Regions from separate parts of the Neptuniibacter sp. 2_MG-2023 genome, predicted to be linked through region 1. Evidence: predicted binding sites of a transcription regulator. Region 1 holds the regulator's gene; each other region holds the start of a gene.
The links. Region 1 encodes FNR, which switches genes on or off when oxygen is low (the NO sensors DNR and NnrR bind a similar motif). Its sites were predicted from a motif close to TTGATNTANATCAA; they were not measured.

Region 1 (10,890 bases):
CTATTGTATTGGCTTTTTATTATAAGGCTACGTTACAAATTCAGAGTCTTGAAGGGAATGATTTTGGTTTTCATGACACTGAAAAACGGGAAGCTAAATTTTTAGATCAATGTCAGCAAAAAGGTTTAGAAGCGGATCCTCATTTATATACGATTGATATGTTACTCACCCTAAAATAGAGAGGTTTATCTCGTTTCTATTTTATAAAGGTGTCGTTTTATATTTGTTCTTAGCGATAAATCGTCCATCAGTTTATTCTAATGTCTTATATTAGAGTTAATGACTATTAGTAGGCTTTTGTGCAAAAATCGTTATAACTATACCGAATAAACTTATAATAATAGAGGTTTCGACATGTTAAAGCACACAGTGGGTCGTTTTGCGTTAGTGGCGGCATTGATCTCATCTCCCCATGTAATAGCTGAAGGAGGCAAGGCGATGATAGCGCCGGGTCTTGTGTCTTTTACTGTTCAGCATGATGGTGAGCCTATTGAGGTTATGCGTAATCAAGATCCTAATAATACGATTAATGAGCTTTATAACACGACCTTTCGAGGTATGCCTCAGCCAATAAGACCTTTTGAGCCTTATGATGTTGAAACTATTGGCGAACGTGAATTTGTTGATTATATGCAACAGGCGGAAACTGATGAGAATATCTTAATTGTAGATACTCGCACCGTTGGTTGGCATTATCGTTTAACGATTCCAGGCAGCATGAATGTTCCTTATACCGTAATGGAAGAAGAGGAAACAGCGGCGGATGCTTTGGAAGAGTTTGGCGCAGTTAAAAAAGAAGATGGTAGCTTTGATTATAGCCAAGCTAAGACATTAGCAATGTTTTGTAATGGTTATTGGTGTGGACAAACGCCAGCCTTAATTCGAGCAATGCTAGAAGCTGACTATCCAGCAGAAAAGCTGAAGTATTATCGTGGTGGAATGCAAGCCTGGACAAGCCTAGGTCTGACTACTGTAGGCGATGGGGTAGAGTAGAGTATTCATAGGAAAGCCTACAGGGTAGGTTTTCCTAACTTATCACTTGTCCTCTATAAACTAAGCCTGATTTTTTTCTTTCAGCTTTAGGTTTATCTTTCTTTCGTTCGACTACTTGTCCCCTATAGATAACGGTATTCACTTCCTCAGCTATCTCATCAGGCTCTTCAATGGGGGCTTGTTCGGTTTCAATGATTTCCTCAGAATAGCCTATCTTTTCTAATAGATGTAATGCAGCCTCAGGTTGTAAGCTTTCTGCAATGGGGAAAAGCAGGTCTGGAGTAAAGGAGCAGCGCAGGTTTTGGCTGTTGACTAAAGTGTTGAATGCTTCTTCGTTATTTAGTCCGCAATAATTTAATCCAATTAATGCACCTTGATTGATAACAATTTGCCCAGAACGGTTTGATTCGGAAGCAATGAAAACGGTACCCGTGAGTTTTTCCCGGCATACTTTCAATAATGTATTTTCTAAAGAGAGTGGAACATTTGTCATTGTAAATGGCCCATAAGCTATAGACCTTGTAATCAAAAGCATGAATTACGCCAAAAACATTAACCTTTTGATTTTTAATGACTTAAATTTTTTTAACGCTTATTTTTGTTCCATTATGGTGACGATTGGTTCGTTGTGATTTTTTTTAGTGCATTTTTCTGTCTGGAAACAGGTCAATAAAAGGGGCGAGGTGGGAGCGCCCCCTTTGGTTTATTCAGGAAGGCATATTTCGTTGCGGATTATCGCCAGTATTGTACGAATAAAAAGTATGCTGATGACCACTGAAGATAAAGTAAGTAATACAATAGCTATATATTGGAAAAATGGAGATGGATTGTGTTGATACATCACCAATGTTGCTATTGTTGAGGCGGCTAAAGGGAAAGAATACGCCCACCAAGACATGTAAAATTTTATTTTACTGAATCTAGGTAGTTGTGTGAAAAGCAGTAATACTAAGAACATCGATGTATAAAATAAGATACGCGAAAAGTTGTCTAGATCAGCGTTTAATTTCATGTATGAGATAAAACCTACCGCTGGGGGAGCGATTAAGATAAATAGGGTAGGGAGCAGCTTTTGTGGTAGCGGCTCATGGAAGAACATACGGTTAAAAATGAGAGTCTTTAAAATAATCCAGTAAATAAACCCAATTGAAAAAAAGAACCAGCTTAACTCTATAAAACCATGCTCAACACCGGCAATGGGAATCAGGATATTACCGACAACAGGTATGAACCATGCTGGGGTTGAATGTTCGATTTTAAATTTTGGATGGTGAATCCATTGGCTTAAAGCATGGATGGTAAAACCTAAGTGTATAGTGACACCTGTTCCCCATAAATATAATGAGAGCTCCTTAGATACATGTAGAGTTGCGATACTCATTAAAATAAGACTAATGGAAAACGCAGGGAAAAAACTCATTTTGATGGGATGTTGATACTCTTCTACAACAGCGTTTGGGTATTTTTTTGCTTTTAATGTATAAGTGATAACAATCAGTAGTAGTACTGACGCACTTAGAATAAGGAGTGCCTGAGCAATCACGTCAGTAAAACCAAAAACGACAGAGGCTTTATCCCAAGCGAGGGTAAGCCCTGTTAATCCCATTACTACAGAGAAAAAAGCTGCAGGAAAAAATTGTAGTTTAGGTAAGTTCTGTTCAGGGCTATTTTGCATGTCTCTAACCATCATTAAATTAGAATATTCTAATATTATAATTATTTTTAAGAATTAAAGCCAAGTTTTTCTGTACACCTTTTCCCAGTCATTAAGTATGGCTGGGAAGCAGCGATTAGTTTAGGGTCTCTTTGCTTCACCACCAAAGGCCTTAATAATCGCAGGGAACAGTTTGGCAAACTCTAAGCCCATTTGAACCATATCTGCATCAAATTGAGCGACTTCATCTTCAGCGGCCTCATCGGACATTTTATCTTGTAGTTGGTCACTGAGTTTAAGGCGTTTGATTGAGAGATCATCTTGTAGCAGGATTTTCAGATGTTCATCCCATTCAAGGGCAAGTTTAACTACTCGTTTACCTGCTTCAAGGTGGGCAACAAACTCTTCATCTTCCAGTTGTTGACCTTTAATTCGAATAACACCGCCTTCAAGGACATTATCGCGTAACTCGCATTCATCTAACACTTCAAAGCCTTCAGGTATGCTAGTGTCACTTTCTAACCAAGTGGACATAACGGCTGATGGTGATTGCTGCACATCAGGAAGTACTATAGGTAGACTACCTAGCGTTCCACGTAGGTGGCTTAGTAGCTCTTCAGCACGTTTGTGGCTAGAAGAATCAACAGCAATCCAGCCTAAGCTAGGAAGTATAATTGCACTGGTTTGTTGGAACTTACTGAAAGCGCGGGGTAGGAGGTCAAGCACAACTTCATCTTTTAGTTGGTCTTTCTCTTTTTTATAAACTTTACGTGCTTGGTCGCGCTCAATAACGGCAACCTTTTCACCAACGGCTTCTTTGATAACGGCGCCGGGTAGGATCTTTTCCTCTTTGCGGGTAGCCACCATAAACATGCCGTGTACTTGGTGAGCGAGTAGATCTTCTGTTAAATGGCAAGGTGAAACCCAGCCATAACGGCTCAATTCTTGGCTTTTACAAGGTGTAAATGTTTGTTCCAAGAGCTTTTCTTGTAACTGTTCCTGTGTGTATTCGAAGGGTTCAGTTAAACGATAAAAGATGACATTCTTAAACCACATAGCAGCTCCTGATAGAAAAAAGGCAGTGCATAGTAGCAAGAAATGTTGTGGATGGAAGAGGAAATTATAGGTTTATGACGAAATTAATTATCTAAATAGGGTGCTTAGGGATTTATTTTTTTAAAAGCTGTATTAAGGGACTTATCGACATAGTATCCGTAGAGATCTAAGGTGTTGATGCCGACCATCTTTTCTGCAATTTCCTCACCTTTATTGTTGAGAAAAAGCAGTGTTGGGGTTGCCCATGCATTGTACCGTTGAGCAAATGTATTAGCGCCTACCTGTTGCCCGTTAAAATCTTTAATGCTACCTCCTGTATTAATTTCAAGCTCGCTAAAGAGCGTAGTGCTCTCATAATGACCACTTAAAAGCATTGGATGGATGATCTCTTCGGTAATAAGAAGACAGTAGTTACAATTAGGTTGCGAGACTAAGAGCATCACAACTTTTTCCTGACCTGATGAATTTCTACCAGTCTCTACATAGGCTTGCTGTAAGTCTTTTGTTCTCGGTATTTCCACAGCCCAGATCGCTTGGCTGATTATTAAACAAAAGATCGGTAGTAATCTAAACATGTAAATTCCGGCGTTTATTCTCAGCGTAGGGGCTGAGTGTTTATAGTTGTTCGATGAATTCTAAACTATGTTCAGTAACTTCATCCATATAAAGGTCGCGAAAGAAGTGATCAGCTCCCTCAATTTGAATGCTTTGTACCGCATCGTTGTTTAAAGTTTCCAATTTTTCAAATAGATCGGCAACAATAGTATCTTCACTGCCACTGAAGACTAGTGTTGGCAGTGTAGTTTTAGATAATAGCGTGGGAGTATCAAGGCGTGGGTTAGCTTGATAGTAGTTTACAAAGCTTGAAGCGGCTACTTGCGTATCTTCACAGTAGATAAAATCTGTATTGGTAAGCATGTTATCTGGGGCTAATTGAATAGCTTTTTCTAGCTGATCTGGCAGTGAGTGTTGGTAGCGTTTGTTGTAACTCGCTGCTTCATATTGTTCCGACCAAGTTTGCGGAGCAATTAAAATTTGTCCTTTTATAACAGGGTCTGAGTGTGTATCCGCATACCAAGCTGTTTGATTCCCTCCCCGGGAGTGGGCGGCTAATATTATCGATTGGCTACCTTGTGTTTTAAGCCAGTCCACCCAAGCAGCTATTTCAGGAATTGCATCGGTATGTTTATGGGTGTGAGGAGTTTTACAGTCGTACATACCATGCCGATTATCCAGGCCTAAACTTAAATTGATAGCTAGGCTACTCATGCCTTCATCAGCCAGTAGCTCTTGCCATGTGGCAATGATCTCCATGCCATTGTGGGCGAGTGTGCCGTGGGTGATGAGAAGTATATTGTTAAAACCGTTCTCTTCTGTCAGGTGCAGGTTGGCATTTAAGTCGAGATGCTTATATTTTAGTGTGATCTCTTCTGCATATAGGTTGCTGGAGTTAAGAAGGCTGCTAGCAAGGAATAGGGCGATAATAATACGGAGCATAGAAATACCTAAACGGCTTGTTCGTCAATTAAGTTATAATGATATTCTTAAAAGAAATATGCAAGCCGTTTCAGTATTCTATTAGAGGTCACTTGTAGTGTTTAAAGGCCTTCGTAGGCTAGAAGCGTATGTACTGGGACACCTGCATCTTGGATTTTACTGGAACCTTGAAGATCAGGTAGGTCAATGAGTGCAGCGGCTTCTGATACTGATGCTCCCAATTTTTTGATAATGCTGCAGGCCGCAAGTATTGTTCCGCCTGTAGCGATTAAATCGTCAAAAACTAAAACTTTGTCTCCAGAAGTAACTGCATCAACCTGCATTTCAACGGTCGCTGTGCCATATTCCAGCTTATATTCTTGTTCGATTGTTTGGCCTGGAAGCTTCCCTTTTTTACGGACGAGAACTAAGGGAATATTTAGATGGTAGGAGATAATAGAGCCGATCAAAAAGCCTCTGGCATCAATGCAGGCGATATGAGTAATATCACTATCAACATAACGCTGAATAAAAGCGTCAGAGATCATGCGCAATGCTTTCGGGTCTTTAAATAGGGGGGTTATGTCACGGAACTGTACGCCAGGTTCAGGCCAGTCAGGGATGGTTCGAATAACTGACTTCACATAACATTCGTCGTATGACATTAAAAACTCCTTGGAAACTGCTTGTTGATTTGGCTCAATGCATTTTAGGGGAGATAAAGGTCTAATGAACCCGTTGGGTTACACATTGAGATGGCTACTTTTTGTGCGACTGACGAGCACCGGTAGTCAATATGCCGGTGCTCTTTTATTTTATCGATCTTTAGCAGTGGCCGTTTTTACCACATTGAGCACTTACTGGTTCAGTCGCATCACTTTCTATAATCTCTCCAGATAATCTGTAGAGTTGCTCTATATCTTCTATATGAACCTCTTTACCTTCAACGCGCAGTAAATTAGCTTTTTGGAAACGTGTGAAAATACGGCTGACAGTTTCTACGGCTAAGCCTAAGTAATTACCAATCTCATTACGTGACATGGATAGACGGAAGCTTGTTTCAGAATAGCCTCTTGCTTTAAAGCGTTGCGATATTTTCACCAAGAATGTTGCTACACGCTCTTCTGCATTTTTCTTTGATAAAAGAAGCATCATCTGTTGCTCTTCGCGAATCTCTTTACTCATAGTGCGTAAAAGCTGGCGGCGTAGTTCCGGAAGCTGCCCCGACAGATCGTCGAGACGCTCAAATGGAATTTCACAAACGGTTGTAGTTTCTAGTACTTTTGCTGAGACAGGGTATTCGTTGCAATCAAATCCGCTCATGCCAACAAGTTCACCTGGAAAATAGAATCCAGTGATCTGTTCTTCACCTTCATTTGTGATGGTGTAGGTTTTAACGGTCCCTGCTCGAATCGCATACACGTCAGTGAACTCGGAACCTTGGTTAAATAGGTGCTCCCCTTTTTTTAATGGTCGGCTTTTATCGATAATCCTATCTAACCGTTCCATCTCTGTCATATTAAGCGAAACGGGGAGACATAATGAGCTAAGACTACAAGTGTTACAGCTAACCTGCTGCAAACTGCGCAGCTTCCCTTCGTTTGTCTTGTTATCACTCATAATACATTCCTGTTGTCGTTATAATCGAGTGGCTACATTTTGATTATGTAATATTTCTGTAAATACGGAAAGTTAAATAATCCGTGAGAATCGCTGTGAGCTAAGGTCTTTTGGTATATAAGCATCAAAAGCCATGCATATTCTGCGAATTAGTAACCGACCGGCGGGTGATACGGTAATGCGTTTTGTGTCCATTTGAATAAGACCATCGGTGGTAAAAGCGCTTAGCTCTTGCTGGGCATCGGCAAAGTACTGATCGAATTGGATACCGAAGCGCTGCTCTATTGGTGCTTTTTCTAATTCGAAATGGCAAATAAGATGAGTGATGACATGGCGTCGGATAATGTCATCTTGGGTTAAGCTTACGCCGCGTTTAATTGCATGTTTTTCGCTTTCTACTGTATCTGTATAAGCTTGCATCTCATGCTGGTTTTGATAGTACACAGAACCAATTTGACTAATGGCAGATACCCCCATGGCAACTAAGTCACATTCAGAATGTGTTGTGTAGCCTTGGAAATTTCTGTGTAGTTTTCCCGTGTTTTGCGCAATAGCTAATTCATCATCAGGTTTAGCAAAGTGGTCCATGCCTATATAGACATAACCGGCATTGAGTAGTTTACTGATAGTTGATTCTAGAATAGCAAGTTTCGTCTCTGGGCTAGGTAGTGTTGATTCATCGATGTGACGCTGTGGCCTAAAACGATCTGGCAGGTGAGCATAATTAAATACAGAGAGTCTATCTGGGTTCATCTCAATAACGGTATCTAATGTCTCGTTAAAGCCATCAAATGTTTGATAGGGCAAGCCATAAATAAGATCAAGGTTAAGTGAGCGGAAGCCTTGGCGGCGAGCTTCTTCTAAAATGGCAGAAGTTTGTTCAACCGATTGCACACGGTTAACAGCTTCTTGCACTTTAGGGTCTATATCTTGTAAACCTAAGCTAATGCGATTAAAACCGATCTCTCTTAATACTTGGATTGTTTCTTCAGTGGCTTCTCTTGGATCTATCTCAATAGAGTAATCGCCGGAGTCATCATCTAGTAGATTAAAATTAGCCCGCATCTGCTGCATTAACTCTCTCATCTGCTCATGGCTAATGAAAGTAGGCGTACCGCCGCCCCAGTGAAGCTGAGTGACCTGACGGTCATTACTATACCATTTGGAAAGCTGAGCCATCTCTTTATACAGGGTATCCAAATAGGGCTGTGCTTTCTTACGATTTCGTGTAATGACCTTATTGCAGGCACAGTAGTAGCAGACGTGTGCGCAAAATGGGATGTGCACATAAAGAGAGAGTGGCGCATTTAAGTCGGCAGAGTTCTGTCCTGTTGTCACTAAATCCGAGGAAGATAGTTCAGGATCGAACTGAACGGCTGTTGGGTAAGATGTATAGCGTGGACCTGAAAGGTCGTATCGCTTGATTAGATCTAAGTCCCATTTTATCAGGTTGCTATCCACGAATGTTTCCCTCGTTATCTCGACTGCTGCCATCACTGACAGTAAATAATCTATTAGTAACTAAGCTTGGTTTAACTCTATGGCTAATTCAGTATGCCTTGCCAAGGGATTGTGTAGAGTCCCATCAGTATAATCAGGCTACCAGAGAGGTGTTTTGTTAGTTTTCGTTGTAAAACTGTTTTTACCTGTTGTGCTAAAACGCCAGTTAAAAGCATAGTGGGCAGCGTGCCTAATCCAAAAGCGATCATTAATTGTGCGCTTAAGGTCCAGTCCGCAGCGGCGGATGCCCATATGAGTGTGCTATAAACGAGACCGCAAGGTAGCCAGCCCCAAAGTACGCCGAGCATGAGTGCTTGGCGTAATGTTTTAACCGGTAAAAAGTGGCGTGCAAAAGGGCTGATTTTTTTCCAGAGATAGGAGCCTAGATGCTCAACCTTGGTCAGACCTTGCCACCATTGTGCTATATAAAGTCCCATGCTGACTAACATTAAACCTGCAAATATTCGTAATGCGAGTTGTATGCTTGGGTTTTCAATTAACCAACTTACACTGCCGAGTAATGCCCCCGCTATAGCGTAGCTGGTAATTCGCCCGCTGTTGTAACCCAGTAATAAGCCAAAGCCTTTCATACCATTTGGGCTGCTAAGGGAAACTGTTGTCGCAATACCACCGCACATACCAAGGCAATGTGTACCGCCGAGTAAACCTAGCAAAAATGCGGTTGGTAGTGAGAGTGCTTCAGTCATCCTTATCCTTAGGAGAAGGTTTTTTTACTTTGGCGTCATCGGGAATCAGTGCTTCGTCATCGTCATATAAAATGCTATGAGCGGGGCTGTCCAAATCATCATACTGACCATTATTAACGCTCCAAAAGAAAGCCCAAACGGCACAGCTCGCTAAGATGATAGCGATTGGAATAAGGAGAAAAATAATGTCCATGGGAATCAATAACCCTTAATTTTTAAAGGAGTAATTCTACCTGATTTTGTTGTTAGGGGTTAGTCTTCAACGTTTCAGATTGATGTTTGATTGGGCCTAATTTTCTTTTCTTTAAGCGGTTCAAACGCATAGCATTACTGACAACAACAAGCGAGCTTGCAGACATTCCTAGTGCCGCCATATAAGGAGCAATAAAGCCAAAAGCTGCAAGAGGAAGCGCCATAAGGTTATAGAAAAGAGACCAAAATAAATTTTGTTTGATGATTCGCTTAGTTTTTCGAGCGAGTAAAATACCGTCCACTAAGCGTAGTAGGTCGTGACTGATTAACACTCCGTCAGCATTAGTTTTTGCTAAGTCTGTTGCGCCGCCCATAGCAATCGATGTTTGGGCGCCAGCCAGTACAGGAATGTCATTTATTCCATCGCCTACCATGACGACCTGTGCGCCATTTTCTTGAAGGTTTTTCACATGACTTAGCTTTTGCTCAGGAGAGACGCCTGATACTGTGTTATTAATACCTAAGAAAGTGGCTACTTCCTCAACCGCAGATGAATTATCGCCTGTTAGCATTTCACAGGTTAATCCCAGTTGCTGTAGATGTTTGATGGTCTGTTGGGCTTCTCTGCGAACTTGGTCGTTGAGCCTAAACCAAGCTAAAGCTGAATTTTCATTGCAAAGGAGTAGCCATTGACCACTGGTTTCTGGCAAAGGGGGTTGAGGTTGTGAACAAATCTGGGATGAAAAGTCTGGTTTTCCTATACGGTAGCGCAGATTACCTATAGACCCTTCGAGTCCTTGACCTACTTCATTATGGATATTGGAAGCGTTCAGTTCGGCTGATTTCTCATGAAACGCTTTGGCTATAGGGTGTTCACTATGTTTTTCAATCGCCGCTGCAATTTTAGTACATTCGCTTTCACTGAGATCTGTTAAGGGTACGATTTGCTGTAGGCTCAGATTGCCTTGAGTCAATGTGCCGGTTTTATCAAAAACAATATGGGTGGCAGTGGCTAGGCTTTCTAATACATGGCCGCGGGTAATCAATAACCCATTTTGTCTTAAGGTACCGGTTGCTGCAGTCAGTGCTGTCGGAGTTGCTAGAGAGAGTGCGCATGGGCAGGTGACAACGAGAACTGAGAGTGTAATCCAAAAGGCTTGAGAGGGTTCAACTAGCCACCAACTGAAGCCAACAATAATCGCTGTTAGTAGAACCGCAGTGACAAAATAACTAGCGACTTTGTCGGCGACTTTAGCTACATGAGGTTTTTCCTCTTGCGCCCGTTCGAGCAAACGAACAATGGCAGATAACTGGGTCTCGTTACCTGTTTGAATGATCTTGATGGTAATTGGGTTTTCTACGTTAATTGTGCCGCCAACAACCTTATCATCGATTTGCTTGCGTATAGGTAGGTATTCACCGGTTAATGCGGATTCATCAACTGAGCTGTTACCCGCGGTGATAATGCCGTCAGCTGGGATCGTATGGCCTGGCCGTATAATGACATAATCGCCTACCGTTAAGTCTTTGACGGGAATTAGTTGCTCATCATTGCCGACGATCTTTAATGCACTTGCAGGTAGTAAATTAAGTAAAGAGTTCCCCGCACGGCCTGTGCGGTGACGGGCTTTCATCTCAAGGAAGCGACCAATTAAAAGAAAGAAAGTAAACATGGTCACTGAATCAAAATAG
Region 2 (10,890 bases), on a different contig from region 1:
CTGCGTAGATATATCGGTGGCAACAATCTCTTCTGATAACAACTTACCCGGAGTTTTCTTTTTAAACTCATCAAACGTCATGCTGATGGAATATGGTTCTTGTCCGGTAGAACATGCAGCCGACCAGATACGTATTTTTGAACCTGATCCACGACTTAATAGCTCAGGTAAAATACGATCTCTAAGAATATCAAACGGATGTACATCTCTAAACCATAACGTTTCATTCGTCGTCATCGCATCAATAACTTGCTCACGCAATTTCATTGAAGCGGGGCTCTGAAGTTTAGTAATCAGGTCTTTTAAACTAAGACAGTTTTGCTCTTGAACGATTTTGCCCAACCGGCTTTGAACTAGGTATTGCTTATGTTTAGCCAGCAATATACCGCTCGTCTCTTCAAGAAAGCGACTAAATAGTTCGAAATCAGAATCCGTAATAGCAAAACCAGCCCGAGGCGTAATACTCATGAAGAGTAGGCACTCCTATTCAACATGCGCTGCTACTTTGTTTCAACTTGATGAATACGTTGCACAACCGCTGTCGCCAAATCATCAGGGTTAAATTTGGCAAGAAAGCCATCAGCCCCAACTTTTTTAACCATTGATACGTTAAAACCACCGGATAGGGATGTATGTAAAACAACATGCATAGTTTTCATACGCTCATCATCACGGATCATAGAAGTTAAGGTATAACCGTCCATTTCAGGCATTTCTATATCTGAAATAACCATCAAAAAATGAGTCGTAACATCAATCCCACGATCGGCCAAATCACATAAGAAATCCCATGCCTGGCGACCATTATTACAAGCTGTAACTTTAATCCCTAGACCTTCCAAACTACGCTTCATTTGGTTACGCGCAACCGAAGAGTCATCAGTTATAAGTATCTGGTACTCTTTGGCCTTTTCACGAAGCTGATCATCAGCTACCTCTTTACTTACCTCTGTAGGCATAGGGTAAAGATCAGCAAGAATCTGCTCAACATCTAAGATCTCTATCAGTCGATCTTCGTGCTCAAAAATAGCTGTCAGATAGTTTTCTACACCTATTTCTGTTGGTGGAGCCATAATCTGATCCCACTGCGTATTCAGAATACGATCTACTTGGCGCACTAAAAATGCCAATGTACGACGATTGTACTCAGCGACAATCAAAAAACAGTCGCGACGTTGATCTTTAGGTACAGACTCACGCCCAATCGCTTCTGACAGATCCAATACAGGAATTGTCTCACCACGAATATGTGCCATCCCTTTAATCGCAGAAGTCTGTCTAGGGACCTCTGTAAGTTTTGGGCACTGTAAAACTTCTCGTACTTTAAACACATTAATGCCGTACTGCTGATCGCTTTCCAAAGCGAACAATAATAGTTCGAGCCTATTCTGGCCCACCATCTGAGTACGTAGGTTTACACTATCTAGGATACCTGACATGATCTAACAATCCCGTAGAGATTAAATCAATTCTATTTTTATATTACACACAAATACGCCACCCTGAATATTGATGACACAACGTGAATACTTATAATTTAACACGACTTTTCCTACTAACCACTTTTCTTTTGTCACCCTTACAGCTTTTTGCTGCTGGTGAAGCAGAAAAACTTGAGCAGTCGGCTGAACATTACCTCTATGAACACTACAGCAACATAGGGACTGGCACACGTGTAGAGATCAAACTTAACCCGATTAGCAGAAAAATCAAACTAAAAACCTGCTTAGCCCCTTATGAATTTCAAACACCAAAAGGCAGCGGCAGTCGCATCACCCTAAAAGCACGCTGCCCATCACCTCTTTGGCAGCTATTCATAACAGCAGAAGTAAAAGAATTTGATATAGCTGTGGTCACACAATCTAGTTTAGCCCGCGGAACCTATATCAGCATGCAAGATATAAAACTTAAAGAGGTTGAGATCACCTCCTTAAGATCGGTTTATTTTACCAAACTCCAAGACATTATAGGCTGGACAAATAAAAGAAGCATCGCCGCCGATACGATAATAACCACATCAATGCTCAAAGCACCTTTAGCTGTATCTAAAGGTGACGCGCTTATTATCGAAGCCAAGCTTAATGGTGTAAGCATCCGAACATCAGGTACTGCCCTCGAAAGCGGAACACTAGGAGAACAGATCAAAGTCAGAAATGACCGTTCAGGTGTGATGGTTAAAGCTAAAATAATCCAAGCGGGTTTAGTACAAGTCCCTTAGCCTCACTCCCAAGTAGATTGGCCATAATTCAACTGCTATACTACATTTATAACACCACAAGAAAATAATTTAATTTTTTCTTAAAGTTCTATTAAGAGCCGCCGATAAGCTTGTTCAGATACAGTACAGAGGACGGATAAATGATTAATGATCTCACGAGCCTGTCATCATCACAGACGGCAAGCACTCGTGCACGGACTAATGAGCAAGGTAACGCTGCCAAAAATGGCAACGGTGCAGTTGCCCAGCAGCCCCCGTCCAATAAAGGTGATACAGTCAATCTCAGCAATGCAGCACAGTTACTGCAGAATGTTGACAAGCAACTGTCTGACACACCTGATGTGGACAATGAACGTGTCGAGCGAATCAAACAGGAAATAGAAAGTGGTAGCTATCAGATTAACGCTGAACGCGTAGCTGAAAAGATGCTTAACTTTGATAACCTACTTTAAAGCAATGACATGACTGAGCAACAAATAACAGAACTTAATACCCTGCTAGAGCAGGGTATTTTGCTTTTAGAATCACTCAGCTCTATTTACGACAAAGAGCTTGAAGCTCTGAGCAGCAAAGACATCGATCGCTTGAGTGATACCACTCAGGAAAAAATGGCGCTGCTCAATAGCTTCCATAATTTCACCCTCGAACGCGTAGAATTACTGAAATCTTTCGGTTATAACATCGAAGCGGGTGATTATGGACTCCCCGGAGACACGGAAGAAGACAGCCCACTTTTATCGCAAGCAGCTGAACACTACGTGCTTATCAAGCAGTATTTGAAAGAGTTACAACATAAAAATAAGCGTAACGAGCAAGCGATTCACCGCAGTCAACAAAATGTAACCCAGTTACTAGCCATTGTGCGCGGACAGAAAAAACAGGATCAGCTCTACACTAAAGCAGGCAGCTCTGGACTTTATAAAGCTCAAAACAGGATAGGCAAAGCCTAAACCATCCTAATACCACGCCTAGCTAGTGACTCTTCATAGAATTAGCGCTAGAATCTCGCAGAATTTCACACCTACTTCAGTCCCAGTAGCTCAGTAGGATAGAGCGGTCCCCTCCTAAGGGACAGGCCAGGGGTTCGAATCCTCTCTGGGACACCATTCCTTTAAAATATCTTAAAAACAATAAGTTAAATAAAATTAACTTTTAAATGTCAGCTTATTTACCAATACAAACAAGCTGACCTATACGGTCGCATACGCCACATAAGACAGCATAATGCTTTAACACCACACATCTGAATCAACCTCAAAGCCGTCAAAACATATTCAGTACTACCACACTTCAGAATATTCTCCGATGCAATAAAACCGTATATTTTGACTAATTAAAGCGTGATTAAAACCTTAAAGCTCAGACACTTCCTGTGTAGGAATGATGATCTAAATTAATTTAGGCATAGGACTATAAATTTCATAAGATTATCGAGGCAAACCAACATCGTTCGTCCTTGAACCTTGGCATGAACAGGGTGAAATCTACTATTTAATACAACACTACCAATTCGCTACATGCAGTAAAATCTTTATAGATTACTTTTCACCCTTCTGACATATCGATTAGACAACCAAATAATTACTTACCCATGTTCCAACTATGTACTTGTAACTTCCACTCACCCGCTTCATTGAGCTTTGAAACCAAAGTCACTACACCACCAAAAGTTGGAATTACACCATCTTGTGCTTGCCCAGATGCTTGCCAATTCGAAACTTGATACAAAACATTACCTTCGCGTTCAATCTCAATTATTGAGATTTTATGGCTATGAACGCCACCATCAATAAATCCTTTAAATAGTTCAGCAATCGCTTGCTGCCCTTTTAAAACTTGACCATTACCTGGTGAGATCACTGCTTGCTCATTATAAAGTTGCGTAAGTGCAGAAAGGTCGCCTTTATTGAATAAGTCGTCCCATTTTTGATTAAGTTGCTCTGCTAACTGTCGATTATCAAGGTTAGATTCGGCAAAAGTTAAACCAGAAACAGATAAGATCACTGCAGCAATACAGCTTTTAACTAAAACTTGTATATTCATAATTATCCACATAAGTTGATTAAAAAAACTAAGTAGATATTATTATCTTCAGCAAACCCATATCAGTCCAATATGGAAATGTAATCATTTGATACCTAAATTATATCAATTCAACTTCGATTTACGCCAACTCCGTTATTTCTGGGTAATTGCCAATTGCTTGAGCTTTCGTAAAGCAGCCGAAGAGCTTCACGTGGCCCAACCAGCGCTATCTCGTCAAATAGCACAACTAGAAGAAAGCCTAAACTGCCAATTGTTTGATAGACAAAGAAGACAAATAAAACTCACCAATGCCGGTCAGTATTTATATGAATCCTTGCCAAGTATATTTGATCACATTAACACCATTACAATGCGAACTAACTCTATTGGTCATGGCAAAATAAATAAACTAAAGCTTGGTTATTCCAGTGCAGTCATGTCCGGCTTTCTACCCAGTATCATACAAAAATTGAATACTGAATTAACTAATTGCGAGTATGAATTTGTAGAAACAACATCAGATAAGTTAATTCGGAGCGTCATTGATGAAAGCCTAGATGCAGCGTTCATTTTGTACCGTCCTGACAATGAATTACTTGATACAATTCCTATCAAAGCCGATGAGACTGGGGTAGTTTTGCCCAATTTTCACCCTCTTACACAGAAAAGTGAAGTAACATTTAGCGACCTAATAGAAGAGACTTTAATTTTATTTCCACGAGATACCAACCCCACCCTGTACGATGAAATCATTGGTCAATGTCACAAAGCAGGGTTTAGCCCTAAGAAAATTATTGAAGCCACTCCTCGTTCAGTGGCCATTGCTATGGTCGCGGCAGGTCAAGGTATAGCAACGTTAGCCGCTCCACTAAAGCATACATGTGTCACAGGGACAGTGTTTAGACCATTACCCAAAGCAGAGCTAATGGTGAAATATAGCTGCATTTCATTGAAACAACGCAACAATCAATCGCTGGAGGTATTAAAAAACTATATTTTTTCTGATTTACAGTAGCGCTAAACGTTTATCGCCTTACTTTCAGATAACTGACCTCTACAGCATCCAATGACCTCCTAAGTCTGCGATAAACGCTCTTCTTACAGTCGCCCTATAATCATCTTATTCATGACCGCAGCTTCGGCATAGCAGCCTCGTAGTAATACGCTCCATTCTTATTTACAAAAAATTAGCGTATAAGGTTCCCCAAAGATCCATCAGGTATCTTATCTACCCCTTCTTCTAAGTAGTGTTGCAATCGGTGGTATTTATCTTTCTCAACGCCATCAGAAACCAATCGGCTCGATAATTTTAAATAACGCTCTACCATTTTTAAGCGCTCTGCGCGCTTATCTACGGTATCTCTCGCCGACTCAAGAAAAAGCTGAGCCAAGTTGAGCAACGCATTAACGTTAGTCGTGTCATACTCGGTCGCTAAACCAAAATATTTGAGGGCTTGAGGCATTTTACCTGAGAGGTAATGCTTAACACCTAAGCGATTCACTTTGACACTCATCTCAGGGTCATGTTTTTTACTGACCACTGGTGCTGCACGCTTCGTCTTCTCAGGCTCGATCAGCGGTACAGCATCACCCATTACATTGAGTAACTCACGTTCTAAGTTTAACGGTGTGGATAGCTCCGAATTAGCTCTCTGGGCATCACGTGTGCATTTATTTGCCGCTTCAGTGTCACCAAGTTGGTTATACAGCTCACTTTTCAGCAATGACGCTTTTACTTTTAACAGATGATCTTCAGGAAAGGTTTTATAAGCCTGTTCAATTATGCTTTCAAACTCATTATGAAGCCCTACTTCTGCGTTTCCTTCAGCAGCAGAGAGTTCTATTCGCTTTACATTTGCTAGGCGTAAATAAGGTTCTGGCGACTTATAACAACTATGCCGACCTAATGCGATCGACTTTTTATAAGCACCTCCAGCGAGGTCGAGCTTTTTCGTTTGAGTAGCTAAGCGCCCCAACTCCATTTGACGCGGAATACCTAATGGTGAGCGTTGAGTGGCTTCATTCACTGTTTCACAAGCTAACTCAAGATCACCATTTTTCTCATGACTAGAAGCCAAAAGGTCGTAAGCAACAATAAACAAAGGGTATTCACTAATCAGCTCATTTAACAATCGCTGCGCTTCTTCAATATTACCTTGCGCTAGAAGCGCCTGTGCCCAACACAAGCCCGCTTCTTTATCATGGCCTTTCCAATAGAGCTTTTCTGCAATTTTGGCAGCTTCCTGCGATTTACCAAACTGAGTTAATAAACGCGATAATATTAACTGTGCTTCATCATATTCGGCATCATAACTAGCAAAGTTATTTTTGCAGTAATTTATGGCCGTAGGGTAATCACCGATCTCAAGCGCATCATCAATAGGCTTAAAAATAGTTTTACGAAACAATATGCTATCTAATCGATGCTTAAGCTCATCAATAGAGAAAGGCTTCATAATAAGCTCGTCGGGGCGGCTATCAATTGCATGTAAAATGACTTCTTGCGACGAATCGCTGGTCATAAAAACCCAGCAGGCACTTGGTTTGATATAACCAAGATAGCGGCACTCTTCAAGAATCTGAATACCGGCCACACTATCATTTACATTATGGCCAAGCAGAATAACATCGTAGTTATTTTCGGATATTTCGGATAGAACTCGCTCATTAATAGTGATCGCTTTAAGGTTCACTACACCTAAGCTTCTTAGCATATAGAAGATTGTTGCACGCATGTTGCCACTACTTTCAATCAGCAACACTTGTTTGTCAGAATAATCTACCTTAGCCACTCAACCATCCGCGATAAAGTTACATATATGTATGCAGTATAAAAGCGGAGGCCTCAAGACAAAAGCCTTTACTGAAAACAAAAAAAAGCACCAAGCGTAGGGTGAAACACTTGGTGCCAAGACAGTTCTATGCTGTGTTGACTATCCTATAGGGAGAACAACTAAACGCGAATGACCCAGATCAAGAAAAACCGCTCCCACTAAGCGTAATCTGGGGGTATTGATACAATATGATGAGATCTTCATCTACAGGTTTCAGGTACACTACATAAAAACATATAAAAATAGATACTTATGACTACAGCATTTATCACACATGATGATTGTGGCTTACATAATATGGGGCCAGAGCATCCAGAGAGTCCTATTCGCCTTGTCGCCATTAAGAAAGTACTGGAAAAAACAGGGCTGATGCAAGAACTTGAACAGATTCAATCTGTTCACGTTCTCCCTGAGCAGATCCAATTAGCTCATGCCCATCTCCATCAAAAACGTTTAGAAATGAAACTTCCGGAACAAGGTATTATCTATACTGATGAAGATACTGCCCTATGCCCAGACTCATTACATGCGGCAAGCTTAGCAGCCGGATCAGCCATATTAGCCACAAACAGGGTAATTGCAGGCAAAGTTCAAAACGCATTCTGCGCTGTACGTCCGCCAGGGCATCATGCAGAGCATAATAATCCTATGGGATTCTGCTTTTACAACAATGCGGCAATTGCTGCCATGCATGCTTTACAGCAGCCAGATATAGAACGCGTGGCTATCTTTGATTTTGACGTCCATCAAGGAAACGGGACCGTTGATATATTTAAAGACAAGCCAGAAGTATTAGTGTGCTCGACCTTTCAGCACCCTTTCTATCCCAAACGCTATAGCGATATCCAGCGGGACAATATCATAAACTGCCCTATGGAAGCCCATAGTGATGGTATGGTATTCCGTAAATTGGTTGAATCAAGGTGGCTACCTGCGATACAAGCACATAAGCCCGATATGATCATCATCTCCGCAGGTTTTGATGCTCACCATGAAGACCCAATGGCAGATATAAAGCTAAATGAAGAGGATTATCGCTGGGTCACTCAATTTTTGATGGATGCGGCAAAGACTTATAGTAAGAACCGCATAGTATCTATTTTAGAGGGCGGTTATAACCCAATATCGCTCGCCTTTAGTGTACAAGCTCATATCGAAGTTCTGTCCGGACATTAAATCCAAGTTCAACAAAAAAGGCTGCCAATTGGCAGCCTTTTTTAATCACTTGCTTGTGTCGTCTTGAAATAAGCTTAACTTACAAACTTAATCATCACACCCGCAGCAACTGCAGATCCGATTACACCCGCTACGTTAGGCCCCATAGCATGCATCAACAGAAAGTTATGAGGGTTAGCCTCTAAACCTATCTTATTCGATACACGCGCAGCCATAGGAACCGCAGATACACCTGCCGAGCCTATAAGTGGGTTAATAGCATTACCGCCTGCCATTTTATTCATGATCTTAGCCATGATAACACCACAAGCAGTACCAATACCGAATGCAACAATACCTAAGCACAGAATACCTAGTGTCTGAAGATCTAAGAATTTATCCGCAGACAATTTAGACCCTACTGACAATCCCAAAAAGATTGTAACGATATTGATCAGTGCATTTTGTGCAGTATCGCTTAAACGATCCACTACACCACACTCGCGCATCAAGTTACCGAAACAGAACATACCCAATAATGGCGCAGCATCAGGCAGCAATAAGGCAACCAATACAAGCAACAAGATTGGGAAAAGAACCTTCTCAACCTTGCTCACGTGACGTAGCTGATGCATCGCAATTTTACGCTCTGCTTCTGTCGTCAATGCTTTCATTATTGGCGGCTGAATCAGAGGAACAAGCGCCATATAGGAGTATGCAGCTACCGCAATTGCACCAAGCAAGTGAGGAGCAAGCAAGCTCGTAACATAGATTGCTGTAGGTCCATCAGCACCACCGATGATACCTATAGCAGCGGCTTCCTGAATGTTAAAGTCCATAACACCCATCGCCGTTAGGCCAACAGCCCCTAATACAGTCGCAAAGATACCAAATTGCGCAGCAGCACCTAAGAACAGTGTTTTAGGGTTCGCCAACAAGGGACCAAAATCAGTCATCGCCCCTACGCCCATAAAGATCAGCAATGGTGCGGCACCCGAAGCAATAGCAACCGTGTAGAAGTTATACAACATCCCGTTGTTATAACCGCTATCTTGAGCCGCATAAACTGCAGCCGTATGCTCAGCAGCTGATGATCCATGATAAGCATGGAGAATCTCATGAGGGTCTGTACTAGCTATGTTGAGCGCACCCGCAAGCGAGTTCAACACTTCAGGTACAGCAAAATGCACTGCGTTTTCAACTGCAGAATAAGCAAGTCCCGCTTCAGGGATGTTTGCCATAATGCCGCCAAAACCGATAGGCACAAGTAACAAAGGCTCAAAATTCTTTCGGATGGCTAGAAACAATAGCAACAAGCCAACCAAAATCATGATGAACTGGCCGCCCGTGATATTGTAAATACCTGAGGCTGTAAACAGTTGGGTTAACTTTTCCATCAGAATACCTTAAGCCAGTGTCAGCAAGGAATCGCCAACCTGAACAGCGTCACCTTCGCTTACGTCGATAGTCACAATCGTACCTGCGCGTGCTGCACGTACTTCCGTTTCCATTTTCATCGCTTCTAGGATAACAAGTACATCACCCTCTTGAACCGCTTGACCTGCAGACACTTCAACTTTCCAAATATTACCCGCTAGCGGTGCTGGCACATCTTCACCTTCACCCGCTGGTGCAGGAGCAGCAGCTGGCGCAGCAGATGCAGGTGCTACAGCAGAGATATCTCCGCCTTCAGCCACTTGTACAACGTAGTTCTGACCGTTAACAGTGATTGTGTAAACTTCTGATCCAGATTTCTTAGGTGCAGACATCGCTAGTGCGTCCTCTAATGTAGGTACAGGTTCAAATGCATCAGGGTTATTACGATTTTCAAGGAATTTCAGGCCAATCTGTGGGAATAACGCATAGGTTAGAACATCATCAATCTCGTTCTCACCAGTCGTTAGGTTGATGCCTTTTTCAGTTGCTAGATTTTTCAACTCAGCAACCAATTTATCCATTTCGGGCTCAAGCAGATCCGCTGGACGACAGGTAATTTCTTCTCCGCCATCTAGAACACGGGCCTGAAGTTCTGCATTGTATGATGAAGGAGCTGCACCATACTCACCTTTAAGAATACCTTGAACTTCTTTAGAAATTGTTTTATAACGCTCGCCCATAAGGACGTTAATCACCGCTTGCGTACCTACGATTTGAGACGTTGGCGTTACTAGCGGAATCCAGCCTAGATCTTCACGTACTCGTGGAATCTCTGCCAATACATCATCAAACTTATCAGCAGCGCCTTGCTCTTTCAGCTGGCCTTCCATATTAGTCAACATGCCACCAGGCACTTGAGCAACAAGAATACGAGAGTCAGTACCGCGCAAAGAACCTTCAAATTTAGCGTACTTCTTCCGCACTTCACGGAAGTAAGCTGCTATCTCTTCAAGTTGAAGCAGATCAAGGCCTGTATCACGATCTGTACCAGCTAACGCAGCAACTACAGACTCTGTAGCTGTATGACCATAAGTCATCGACATAGAAGAGATCGCTGTATCAACACGGTCGATACCCGCTTCTACTGCCTTCAGGATTGTCATATCTGACAGACCTGATGTAGCGTGTGCGTGCAACTGAACTTCTAGATCAGTTTGCGCCTTAAGACGAGAAACCAGATCAAATGCATCATATGGCGTCAAGATACCTGACATATCTTTG
Region 3 (10,890 bases), on a different contig from region 1:
GCTCACGGAACTGTTCGTAACCAAATACGTCTTTTAAGATCTGAAGGGCGCTAGAAATCATGCACGGATTATCCAGAAAGCTAGACAGCTTGTCACTCCAATTAGGTCATCTAGGACAAACAAAAAAGCTGCTAATTATTACTTAGCAGGCTAAAATCAACCTCATTATCTTTTATGGAATAGTTTCATGTCTCTCAACACTGCAAATACCTTGACCGACGCTGAGTTGGATCAATTGGATGATTTTCTTTATTCAGATCACGTCTCAGAAGACTGTCTTGATCTTATTGGTGTTCACGGTCTTTTCTGTGCTTTAAATATCAGCCCAACCCCGCTGGCAGAAGAGACATGGCTAGAATTAGTATTCGATGAGACACCTAAGTGGGAATCAGACGCTCAAGAAAAAGAGATTATGTCCCTACTAAAACGTTTCTACGCCAGCATCGGGGCCAACTTTTACAGTGATGGAGAGATCGAGCTTCCTTGTGAACTATCTTTAGATCCAGAAGAAGATGAAGATATTGCGCCTCTTGCTTGGTGGTCTCAGGCGTTCATGGAGGGTGTATTTACTCAGGAAGACAACTGGTTTTCCAATAAAGCCGACGATGATGTAGCCCAAATGCTGCTACCGATTATGGTTGCGTCTGAGCTATTTGACGAAGATGACATCAACAAAATACGTGATGACGAAAATCTTTGTGCAGAAATGTGCTCTCAAATTCCAGAGCTGTTAGTGGATCTTTACCTACACTTCCACGCACCTGAGAAGTAATAATAGAGGCGCGGGCTACTAATTACCTTACGCCTGCGCCAACTTTATACTTTTAATTGATTATTACGATCCCTCGAACGACGAATCAATTCATCCCCATCTGCTTTGGGCCCCAACTTAGCGATCCGATCATATAAGACTACATTAACCGTCGCCGCCAAGTTCATACATCCAACAGTAGGTATGTAGATTACATCTTCACACCAAGCCACAATCTCTTTATCTATAGATCGATCTTCTGGGCCAAAAATATAGAACGCATTTTCAGGGTGCTGATAATCAATTAACGATGTTGCCCCTTCCACCAGTTCAATAGCAACCGGCCGCGCTCCTTTAGGTATAGCTTGTTTAAAAGACTCTACATGTTCTAAAGGGATCCGCTCAACAGCATTACGTGTATCAGTTTGTAAACGGCGCCCCTGCTCTTGAGCTTTATTAAAACGGTTACCGGTATAACTCACCGATGCAGCGTTATAGCATCCCGCAGCACGCATTATAGCGCCTACATTTTCTGGGCTTTTAGGGTCAGTTAATCCGATATGAGCTTGATGATTACAGGGCATATACAAAAAAGCCTTATTAAAAAACATGCATCTTATAGCAATCTATATGAGAGGAAAATGCACAGTAACAATTAAGAAAAACTAATTTAAACAGCCAATCATCACGAACAAGCTTTCAAAAAACTGCGTCTATTTAGAGATCGATACAAGGTAGTAGCAAAGCCACCCACCCTTGTATCGATTTTTTAGAAGATTAATAGGTTACGCGAGCAGTACCACTTCCAGTTAATACACGTACTCGATCACCTGATCTAAACATTGGACCATCAGCAACTTCCTGAACAACAGAAATAGTATTGCCATTATCAAGGCGGACAGTAACCTCTTGGCCTTGAGTCTGAGTTAGTGATTCTTCAGCTGACTTACCGGCTAAACCACCGGCAACTGCACCTAAAACAGTTGCTATGGTCTTCCCTTTACCGCCACCTACATTAGAACCTACTACGCCACCCACGACAGCTCCAGCACCTGCGCCCACAACTGAATTTGTTCCCTCAATAACAACAAGCTGTGCAGACTGCACAACGCCATACTGCACTTGCTGTACTTGACGCGCTTCACTACGAGAATAAGTATCTCCACTTAAACTATTCACACAGCCAGTAAGTGCTAGTGAACAAGCTAAAGCCGCTGCAATTGTAAATTTATTCATAATTCCACTTCCTTCTCTATCTTATTTTAAGCACCAAATGGCTGATCCATGCCCATAAGGTCTCTTTTAATCGACGATGCCATGGTCTTTTTGACCAGTTTTCATATGTTACTTCCTGACAATGAAGCAAATCATCATTAAATAACTGAGTCATCTGTTCTAAACATTGTTCATCATGCAGTTCAATATTCGCTTCTAAGTTCCAACGTAAATTCCAATGATCCAAATTACATGAACCTATACTCGCCCAGCTATCAACCACCGACATTTTTGCATGAAGAAATCTCGGTTGATATTCAAAAATCCGTACACCCGCTTTTAATAAACGACTGTAATATCGTTTAGAAGCGTGGAATACCCAAGGTTGATCGGTATGGGGCCCAGCAATGATTAATTTCACATCTATTCCCCTTTTTGCAGCTCGCCGTAAAGCGTGTCGCATAGAAAAAGAGGGTAAAAAATAAGCGGTCATTAACCACACATTATTATTGGCACTGTTCACTCTTTTCAAAAAACTCGCTTTTATATCCTGTTGATAGAGTCCCTGAACAGTACATACTCTGACCTTCGAGTTACCTTTTTGTTCCAGACTACCACCAGGCGAAAGCACCTGTGCTGTACAACGTTGCCACAATTCATTAAACATAGTGACAAGGTCTGTTACAACCGGTCCTTCAATTTGAGCCATAAGGTCATGCCAAGGACAACCAGCTTCATCTGCTAACCAGTATACATCGCTTAACCCTGTACCACCGATGAACGCGACGCGCTGATCAGCAACAAGTAGTTTACGATGATCACGGGCAAAATTTCGAGTAAATTTGCTCACATGCAGTGGGTTATAGACAACGATTTCAACGCCTGCTGCCTTCAACACATCACGGTCTGCATTGGAGAAGCGATAAGATCCAAAATCATCAATGATCAATTTAACCATAACACCGCGTTGTGCAGCTCTAATCAGTGCTTGAACAAAACGGCTCGTAATCACACCAGAAGAGACAAAATAAAACTCCAGTAACAAGCTATATCGCGCTTTTTCGATCTCAGCCAACATTACAGGGAAGAAATTTTCACCATCGACTAGTAGTTCAACTTTATTATCTTCTCGCCACTCAAACTGCTTACGCATTATACAACCTTAAGACCGCTTTATTGATAATCACCATAAAGCCGTGCATACAAGCCATTATTGTTTATTAACTCTTCATGCTGCCCTTGTTCACATATTTTTCCATCTTCAAATACGTAAACATGATCAGCTTGTTTCACAGCACTTAACCTGTGAGCAATAATGATAGTTGTTCTACCTTTCAGGAATGTTTCTAAAGCTTGATGTAATGAAGTTTCTGTTTCTGAATCTAAAGCTGAGGTCGCTTCATCTAACACAACAACTTTAGGATCACTAAGCACCATACGTGCCACGGCAAGGCGCTGGCGTTGCCCTCCCGATAAACGTATGCCTTGGCGCCCCACTCGTTCATCCAAGCCGCTCTCAAGGTTTTCCACAAAACCTTTTAGTTGAGACACCTCTAATGCCTGCCATAGCTGAGCTTCACTAAAGTCTTGCCCCATCATTAAATTGCTGCGAATCGTGCCATTAAATAACGCGGGTTGCTGTAAAACAGTGGCTACATTATCTCTAACACAGGCTAAGCCAATCTCTTTTACAGAGATACCATCAAAATATATCTCACCCTCATTTGCCGGATACAACCCCAACAGCACTTGTACTAATGTTGATTTACCACCACCACTTGCACCAACTAAAGCAATTTTTTGTCCCGCTTCTATATTAAGTGAGACACCTTTAAGTATGGGTTGATCATCCATATAACTGAAATGGATATTTTGCAGGCTGACAGAAACAGTTCGTTTACCTTCAAACGGGTTATGCTGTAAAGAGTATTCAGGTTCTTGAGCCAAGCCCAATAGACTATTAATTCGCTGTAAAGCGGCCTGAGCACTGTAAAAGCTGTACTGGATACCAAGTATCTCTTGCACTGGCGACATCATAAACCATAGATAACCAAAGACAGCCATCATTTCACCAATAGACAGATCTGAGAACACCACCATTAACATCGATAATGCTCTAAATAGGTCCACCCCCACCATAAAAATAGCGAAGCCAAAACGATTAGCAGCATCGCTCTTCCACTCAAAAGCACTAGAGCGATCTCTAACAACGCGGGCATCATCAATTAAACGTGATAAATAATGTTGCTCACGATTACAGGCGCGAATCTGCTGAATATTATCTAGAGTATCAGTCAAGGCTGCCTGAAATAATTCATAGGCTTTATTTTCACGCCCTTTTAGATGTTTAACTTTCTTAGCTATAGATGTAGTGAAATAGATAACCACAGGGTTCAAAAAGAGAATAAAGAGGGCTAGCTGCCAATGCATCCATAATAAAATGGCAGCGGTTCCTATGATTGATAATGTGGCAATTAACAAACGGCTTAAGGAGCTACCTAAAAAGCGGTCAATCGTATCTAAATCGGTTACAAAATAAGAGGTAACAGTCCCACTCCCCAGAGTTTCGTACTCAGCCATAGATATGCGTTTTAAGCGTTGTAAAAGTCCCTCACGAATGCGGTAGGTCACATCTTTAGAGATAATAGTGAATTGCCTCGCCTGCCAAACATTAAACATTAAGGCGATAAAACGAAGACATAAGGTAACTATTAAAATCACGCTGATATAGAGCACAGGTCCTAACCAATCATCCGGAAAGAGCGGATTGATAGTTTCAACGATAAAACCAGGTTTATTTAATAAGACCTCATCGACTAACAGAGGTAAGAAAAGAGGCAAAGGCACAGAGGCAATAGCCGCGAATAGAGCAATAATATTTGCCTTTATTAACTCTCGTCGATGCTCCATAGCGACATCGAGTATATACCGCCAATCATAAAAATTTTTCACATTAGCTCCCTATCGTCTAGATAGGCTCAGTATAACGGAGCTTATGCATTTCATATAAACAAAAAAGCCCACATTATTAAATGCAGGCTTTTATCATTTTAAGCGATTACAAGGTTAGGCTTGTAACATGGCGAATAACTCATCTTTCAACTTCAGACGTTTTATTTTCGCCTCCTCTTCAACCTGAGTGCTAACAGCTTCAATTTCCGCTTCCATATGCTCTACATGCTTTGTTAGTTCATGGTATTCACCCAAAAGACTAGCAAACCGATCATCTTTCATTTTTAAGTCATGAATACGTTCACGGTACTCTGGAAAATCATTAATTAAAGCATGGTGTTCAATAGGCATTAGGTTCCCCTTATATTTATTCTGCTTCTTTATGTCTTCAGTCTCCTCCTCTACCTAACTGAAAACATTGACAAGCATCAACACTCTGATTCAAACAACTTTGCCTTAAGCTTAACCAACTTCACCTTGCTTTCTAAGCTTAATGATCTGCTTTTGAACCCCCTAAACATTTAGGGGAAGGCATAACAGTCTCTCCCTTTTTATGCCACTCAGACTGGGTAAACAAATGCATTGATAAAGCATGTATTGGTTGCTTCATCTCTTCTGCAAGCAAGCCATATATTAGTTGATGACGCTGAACTAAGCGCTTACCTGCAAAATCCTCAGAGACGATCGTCACTTTAAAATGGGAATCGGTTGCCGGCCCTGAATGCATATGACTTTCATTTTCAATCTCTAGATGGGCAATAGATAATCCCGCTTCCAACTTAGTTTTAATAATTGCTGCAATACTCATTTTTCGGCCTTCTTTTCACTTTCTGCTTTGGCTACTTGATCTATCGCCATTTTCAAAAAGCGTTTATGTATTTTCCGTGTTGTAAACGCCACTAAGCCAATTACAACCGGCACAGATATACCCATAATCAGATCTTTATTTAACTCAATACCCGAGTTATAAAGCGCCTCTAGGAGATACTTTAACAAGCCTATAGTGTAGTAACTAATGGCAGCAACCGATAAACCTTCCACTGTATGCTGCATCATTAACTGTACTTTAGAGCGCTGATCCATTGAGGCTAACAGATCTTGGTTTTGTGACTGTATGGATAACTCAACACGCGTTCTCATCATCTCAGCTACACGGTCGATACGCCGAGATAGATCTTCTAAGCGATTACTGGTAGCACGACAGGTCTTAACCGCTGGGGTTAATCGGCGTGTCATAAACTCTGTAATTGTTAAATGTCCTGAGACCTCGTCTTCTCTTAGCTCTTCCAAACGCTTAATGACAAGATCATGATAAGCATAAGTAGCACTAAACCTAAATGTAGCTCTCGCTCTACAATCTTCTACCCAAGCAGCCATATCGGTTAACCGTGATAATAGCTCCTGTTCATCAATATCCTTGCTATGGGCTAGATGATAAGTTACATCGGCTAATTTCTGATCCATAGCCCCTAGTGTAGGGTTAATCTCGCGCGCAGTAGGTAAGGAGAGCAGACACATCAATCGATAGACTTCAATCTCCATAATCCTTTGCACTAATCGTCCTAACTGGCTATCACTCATCTGTTTGTTATAGATAAGAAAACGACCAAAGCCATCACCATGGGTCTGAAAGGTCGTCCAAACACGAGCATCACCATCTTGAGGGCTACTTCCGACTAAACGCATCCCTTCAAAGAAACGCTTAACAAGAGGAAGGTTTAACTCTTGAGTTTGACGCGCATCCTCAACTGACAGATGGAAAGCACACATCACGGTACCTGGAATATCCGCCAACCAGCCTTCAGGCAGAGGGGTTAAGCCGGTAATTTCAAAAGGGTTCCCACCCTGCTCTATATCTGTATTGATAAAGGTATAGGTCGTGAACTCCATATGTTTTTCACGTCGTATCCGTAACTTATCAAAATCACAGTGATAACAAAGCTCATCAACTAGTGGCGGTTTAATTCCAAAATGATGGTACAACTCTTTAAGATGTTCAAATTGCTGCTGACTCTCTTCCTCATCACACATAACGGCTAAGTGAGTAATTCGAGCAGGGCTTTGAATCACCTGAAAGGGGCGAGAATGTAACTCACTGTATAATGTATCTCGCATAGGGTGCATACGCAGCCCATAAGGATTTACTGGTTGTTCCATCTATATACTCCAAAAAGATCAAACAAACGTTAACGCTTAAAGTTCGTCTAAATTCGCCATCATTAATGGTTGTGAACTTAAATCTATCGCCATAATCTGTGGATAAACATCAAACCATTGCTTAAATGATTCATAGGTCAGTTCATGGGGCCAACAATCCCCTAATTCGTCCCACGCAGAGAGTTCATTTTGAAAAATCTGCAACCACTGGGCTTCTAATGCTTTGCTAAAATCAGCTTCGGAGCTTACCTCTGCGATAAGATATACAGTACCTTCCCGCCTTTGCTCCTCTAGAGATAAGCACTGATGTAAACCATCGGCATCCACATCAAGACTATTGGTCCAATTTGCAAAGGGTTCTCGCGGTAGCACAACAAACGCTGAACGGTTCAGCAACTTCATGGTTCTTATCCTTTGCTTTCGTTATACTCGCAGTAACAAACGGTTGTGGTTTTATACCCATCATAACAGCTCATAAATTTCCCTCTAGGGGCAAAGAGACGGAGTTTACACCCAGTCGATGTGGATTTTTAGCCTACTACTCTTGACCCGTATAGAAAACAACATTCGTTTTAGGCTTTAACAGTGATTATCCCAGTACTTCAACAACTTAACACACGTGATGAATGGATGGCTTTCTGTCGTAGGGAAACGCCCTACTGTTTTATTGAAACGCCTGAATGCTTATTAGACTTCCAATCCACTTTTTTAATCATCACTCTTTTACCTAATACGACCTTAGCCCACGATGCCATCAAATATAGCTTGGGTTCAAGAACTAGTATGGAGCCTGTTTGGCAGTTAATTAAAGGTTGTAATTGGAACCTCAAAACAATTATTTTGGGCCTTGAAGAGATGGATTTTAGTAGTAATGTTCGCGACAACTCATTATTAAAAGTCCACACAGACCTAAGCGTCCGAAAATATTTCAGTCGAGAGCGCGGCATAATAACACCCGCACGTTTAGGACTGCTGGAGCCTTTAATGGCTTTACCGGATATTTGGGATGCGATAACACTTAATCAGTTGATCAGTAACCAGCAATTTTCTGATTTGAAAAACGAACAAAAGCCACTTTCAAACCTCTCGCCCCCAACTATCAATGAGCTTAAACTTATACTTTTAGATCCCACTGAACGCTGTATAGGGAAAATGCATGCTGGACGCTTACATATTTTTCGAGGAAAGCGATCATTCATTAGCTTAGTCCCTCAACTACATTGGCCATCGCCTCGCCTTAAACGAAAAACAAATTAACAGCCCATCTCCAATAATAAAAAAGGCGCCAAAAGCGCCTTTTTTATCTACATTAGCTCACTACATTAGCGGCTAAGACTCAACCAAATCTATTGCAGCATCAGGCTCTAAGTCAGCGATCATTTTCAAGGGGTTATCTGAATTAAGAAGCTCCCGTCCCCGTTGAGTAGGGAACTCTACATCTAAGTCTACCACTCGTCCATCACGACAAACGTTGATAATGGTATCCATACATGAACTTAGTAATGAGTACTTTTCATCCGGCGCTGCGATAATAGTCTGCAGACCTAAATCACTCATAAAGCCAAGGGAAGTTACGGTATTTTCTGAATCAAGTTTATTAAACGCTTCATCAAATACTGAAAGACTCATACCACCTAGAGGTTGACCGTCACTACCTTCTCGCAGACGGTAAGTCGCCCCTTGTGCAGCTGCGATCGCCACATAAAACGGTACCTGATGCTCACCACCGGAACCGGTTTTTATACGCTGAGTTAATGTTGTTTTCCGATTACCATCAAGGTCTTTAACGACTAACTCAAAGTTATAGAAGTTTCGGTAGTCTTGTAACAGGCTACTCTCCCCTTCATCTTTTAACACTTCATGAATTTTCGCTAACGCGTCTTTATGAGGCTTATCACTGTCAAATTTAAGATCAAACAGTGAACCAACATTTGCAGAATCCATCTGCGTATAGGCTTCTACCAGTTCCAGAATATCTTTCAGTTCAGGGTTAGGCATCATCTCAAAGCTATACATCTCTTTATGGAAAGGACGGCCTTTAAGATGTTGATTTAACTCACGAATAAGATCTTTTATTTTATTTATTTGGTCATTCAAATGGGCGACAAAGTCCGAACGGAAAGCCGTTTCAGCTTCTAAACGAGCACGCTCTGCTTTTTGACTGTAGTTAGCCAACTCAGAATCTTTAAGTGCTTGCACCGTTTCATCCACAAACGCGGCTAATTCTTCATGACTAGAGTCCGGCGTTACTTTATCCAACTGCTGATGACTTAAACCGCCACCATGGTATTTAGCTTTATATTGCGCAACACCATCACGTACGGCATTTTTCTTTTTCTCATGCAGAGAGAGCTCAGACTGAGCTTTCTTTGCCGCTTCAAAGATAATGCGCTCTAATTCACCTGAACAGCTTTCATCTAGATAGTCACGTTTCTCTTGGGCTGATTGTGCATCATAGTCTTCACTGGCCTCACACTTAGTGCGGGCAACTGCGTGTTCTTCTAACTCAGTATCAAGTACTTCTAAGGTTGCATTATCTTTGATAATAGAGGTACGTACTTTCTGCAACTTATCCATTAGTGAACGCTGCATCTGTTCAGTTTCTTTCTGCTCTGCAACGCAATCAGCGATACGCTGCTGAATACCGGTATCATCTTGATTACGTAGATCAGTGATTGCTTGACGCTGACCATCGATCTCGGTCGTTAGCTGCTCACGCTGATTCACGAGATCGAATACACGCTCATTAACATTATCTAAGCCGTTATTTAGGGTAATTAACGCATCACGTAATTTTTCTAGCGCATCATGGTTTTTACCCAATTCAGAGAATTCAGTAATCAATTGATCCACTTGCTTACCTTGCAAAGCGGCTTGATCAGAACGACGACGGATACCCATAATCGGCTGCTGTTCATTGATCGCTGTTGTCGAGCCTTCTGTTTGCAACATGCAATCATAAGTTAAGGCTCGTTCATGGCGAAGCAGCTCGGTTTCAGTTTCAACCGCCATAACGCCGCCTAATGCACGGTTCATATACGCCCGAGCATGATCGTTCTCTGTATCAATAAAGTGCGCTAAAGATCCGGCTTTATAACGGCTGAGCCATTCACCTGATTTAGTCGTATTAACAATTCGGCATCCTTTAAGATGACGACCTTTACGGCGATAAAGCGTAATCGCCTCTTTGACCCGATCAGGATCAACAATCAACGCTTCTCGACGTGCACCTAAGAAGGACTCAATGGCAATACGCCATTTATCGTCGTTGATATCTGCTAATTCACAGATAGGTGTTGATTCAATACCGTACTCCTGCAGCAGTTCCATCAACTCACGCGTATTTCGGCGTACAGGTGCATGACCTTGGCGCAGGGACTCAACCGCATTTTTCTGGTTTTGAATATCTGAACGTAACTCATTAATACGAATGACAGAGTGTTCATATCGTCTAGATACTTCACGGCGAACACCCTCTATCTGTTGCTTCAGGTTATCCAGAACATTATCAACCTCAACCGGTGACTGTGGCCATAAGTCCGCCATAATATCCTGTCCTGAACGCCATTGAGCAACACACTGCTCCACAACGGGGACGAACTTATTGGGTAATAGTTCTGAATTTTCAGCAAACCCAACAGTTGTTCGCATCAAGCTATAGACTGCCTGAATTCGCTCTTTCACAACATTAACTTCATGGGTTTTTGCAGTGATGGAGGATTCGAGAGCTTTCACTTTATGCGCAGAATCTGAGGTATTTAATTCAGCTCGGGCATCAGCCAAATTCTGCATGATCTGGTTAAGCTCATCACTCT

Region 2: a site for FNR is predicted at 7,207-7,220, ahead of Q4486_RS15075 (histone deacetylase family protein). Genes of this name have one in related genera too.
Region 3: a site for FNR is predicted at 5,337-5,350, ahead of Q4486_RS06185 (YdcH family protein). Genes of this name have one in related genera too.

What each region holds. Positions count from the first base shown of each region.
Region 1 covers NZ_JAUOQC010000002.1:144,482-155,371, forward strand. The annotation lists gene Q4486_RS03190 (DUF3087 family protein) at 1-179, shown strand, start outside; gene Q4486_RS03195 (rhodanese-like domain-containing protein) at 355-993, shown strand; gene Q4486_RS03200 (hypothetical protein) at 1,028-1,486, opposite strand; gene Q4486_RS03205 (SLAC1 anion channel family protein) at 1,697-2,668, opposite strand; gene rdgC (recombination-associated protein RdgC) at 2,789-3,703, opposite strand; gene Q4486_RS03215 (thioredoxin fold domain-containing protein) at 3,808-4,278, opposite strand; gene Q4486_RS03220 (alpha/beta hydrolase) at 4,319-5,200, opposite strand; gene Q4486_RS03225 (adenine phosphoribosyltransferase) at 5,302-5,844, opposite strand; gene fnr (fumarate/nitrate reduction transcriptional regulator Fnr) at 6,005-6,799, opposite strand; gene hemN (oxygen-independent coproporphyrinogen III oxidase) at 6,872-8,260, opposite strand; gene Q4486_RS03240 (sulfite exporter TauE/SafE family protein) at 8,344-9,006, opposite strand; gene ccoS (cbb3-type cytochrome oxidase assembly protein CcoS) at 8,999-9,199, opposite strand; gene Q4486_RS03250 (heavy metal translocating P-type ATPase) at 9,252-10,890, opposite strand, start outside.
Region 2 covers NZ_JAUOQC010000021.1:24,874-35,763, forward strand. The annotation lists gene Q4486_RS15030 (protein-glutamate O-methyltransferase CheR) at 1-468, opposite strand, end outside; gene Q4486_RS15035 (chemotaxis protein CheV) at 501-1,439, opposite strand; gene flgA (flagellar basal body P-ring formation chaperone FlgA) at 1,523-2,218, shown strand; gene flgM (flagellar biosynthesis anti-sigma factor FlgM) at 2,359-2,670, shown strand; gene Q4486_RS15050 (flagella synthesis protein FlgN) at 2,680-3,168, shown strand; tRNA gene Q4486_RS15055 (tRNA-Arg) at 3,248-3,324, shown strand; gene Q4486_RS15060 (DUF4440 domain-containing protein) at 3,800-4,261, opposite strand; gene Q4486_RS15065 (LysR family transcriptional regulator) at 4,350-5,258, shown strand; gene Q4486_RS15070 (tetratricopeptide repeat protein) at 5,431-7,035, opposite strand; gene Q4486_RS15075 (histone deacetylase family protein) at 7,330-8,253, shown strand; gene Q4486_RS15080 (sodium ion-translocating decarboxylase subunit beta) at 8,328-9,629, opposite strand; gene oadA (sodium-extruding oxaloacetate decarboxylase subunit alpha) at 9,639-10,890, opposite strand, start outside.
Region 3 covers NZ_JAUOQC010000004.1:238,352-249,241, forward strand. The annotation lists gene recQ (DNA helicase RecQ) at 1-61, opposite strand, end outside; gene Q4486_RS06160 (YecA family protein) at 188-772, shown strand; gene Q4486_RS06165 (RNA methyltransferase) at 817-1,335, opposite strand; gene Q4486_RS06170 (glycine zipper 2TM domain-containing protein) at 1,529-1,987, opposite strand; gene Q4486_RS06175 (phosphatidylserine/phosphatidylglycerophosphate/cardiolipin synthase family protein) at 2,004-3,119, opposite strand; gene Q4486_RS06180 (ABC transporter ATP-binding protein) at 3,140-4,918, opposite strand; gene Q4486_RS06185 (YdcH family protein) at 5,033-5,269, opposite strand; gene Q4486_RS06190 (BolA family transcriptional regulator) at 5,409-5,726, opposite strand; gene Q4486_RS06195 (DUF3422 family protein) at 5,723-7,075, opposite strand; gene Q4486_RS06200 (hypothetical protein) at 7,112-7,477, opposite strand; gene Q4486_RS06205 (hypothetical protein) at 7,661-8,332, shown strand; gene Q4486_RS06210 (SbcC/MukB-like Walker B domain-containing protein) at 8,405-10,890, opposite strand, start outside.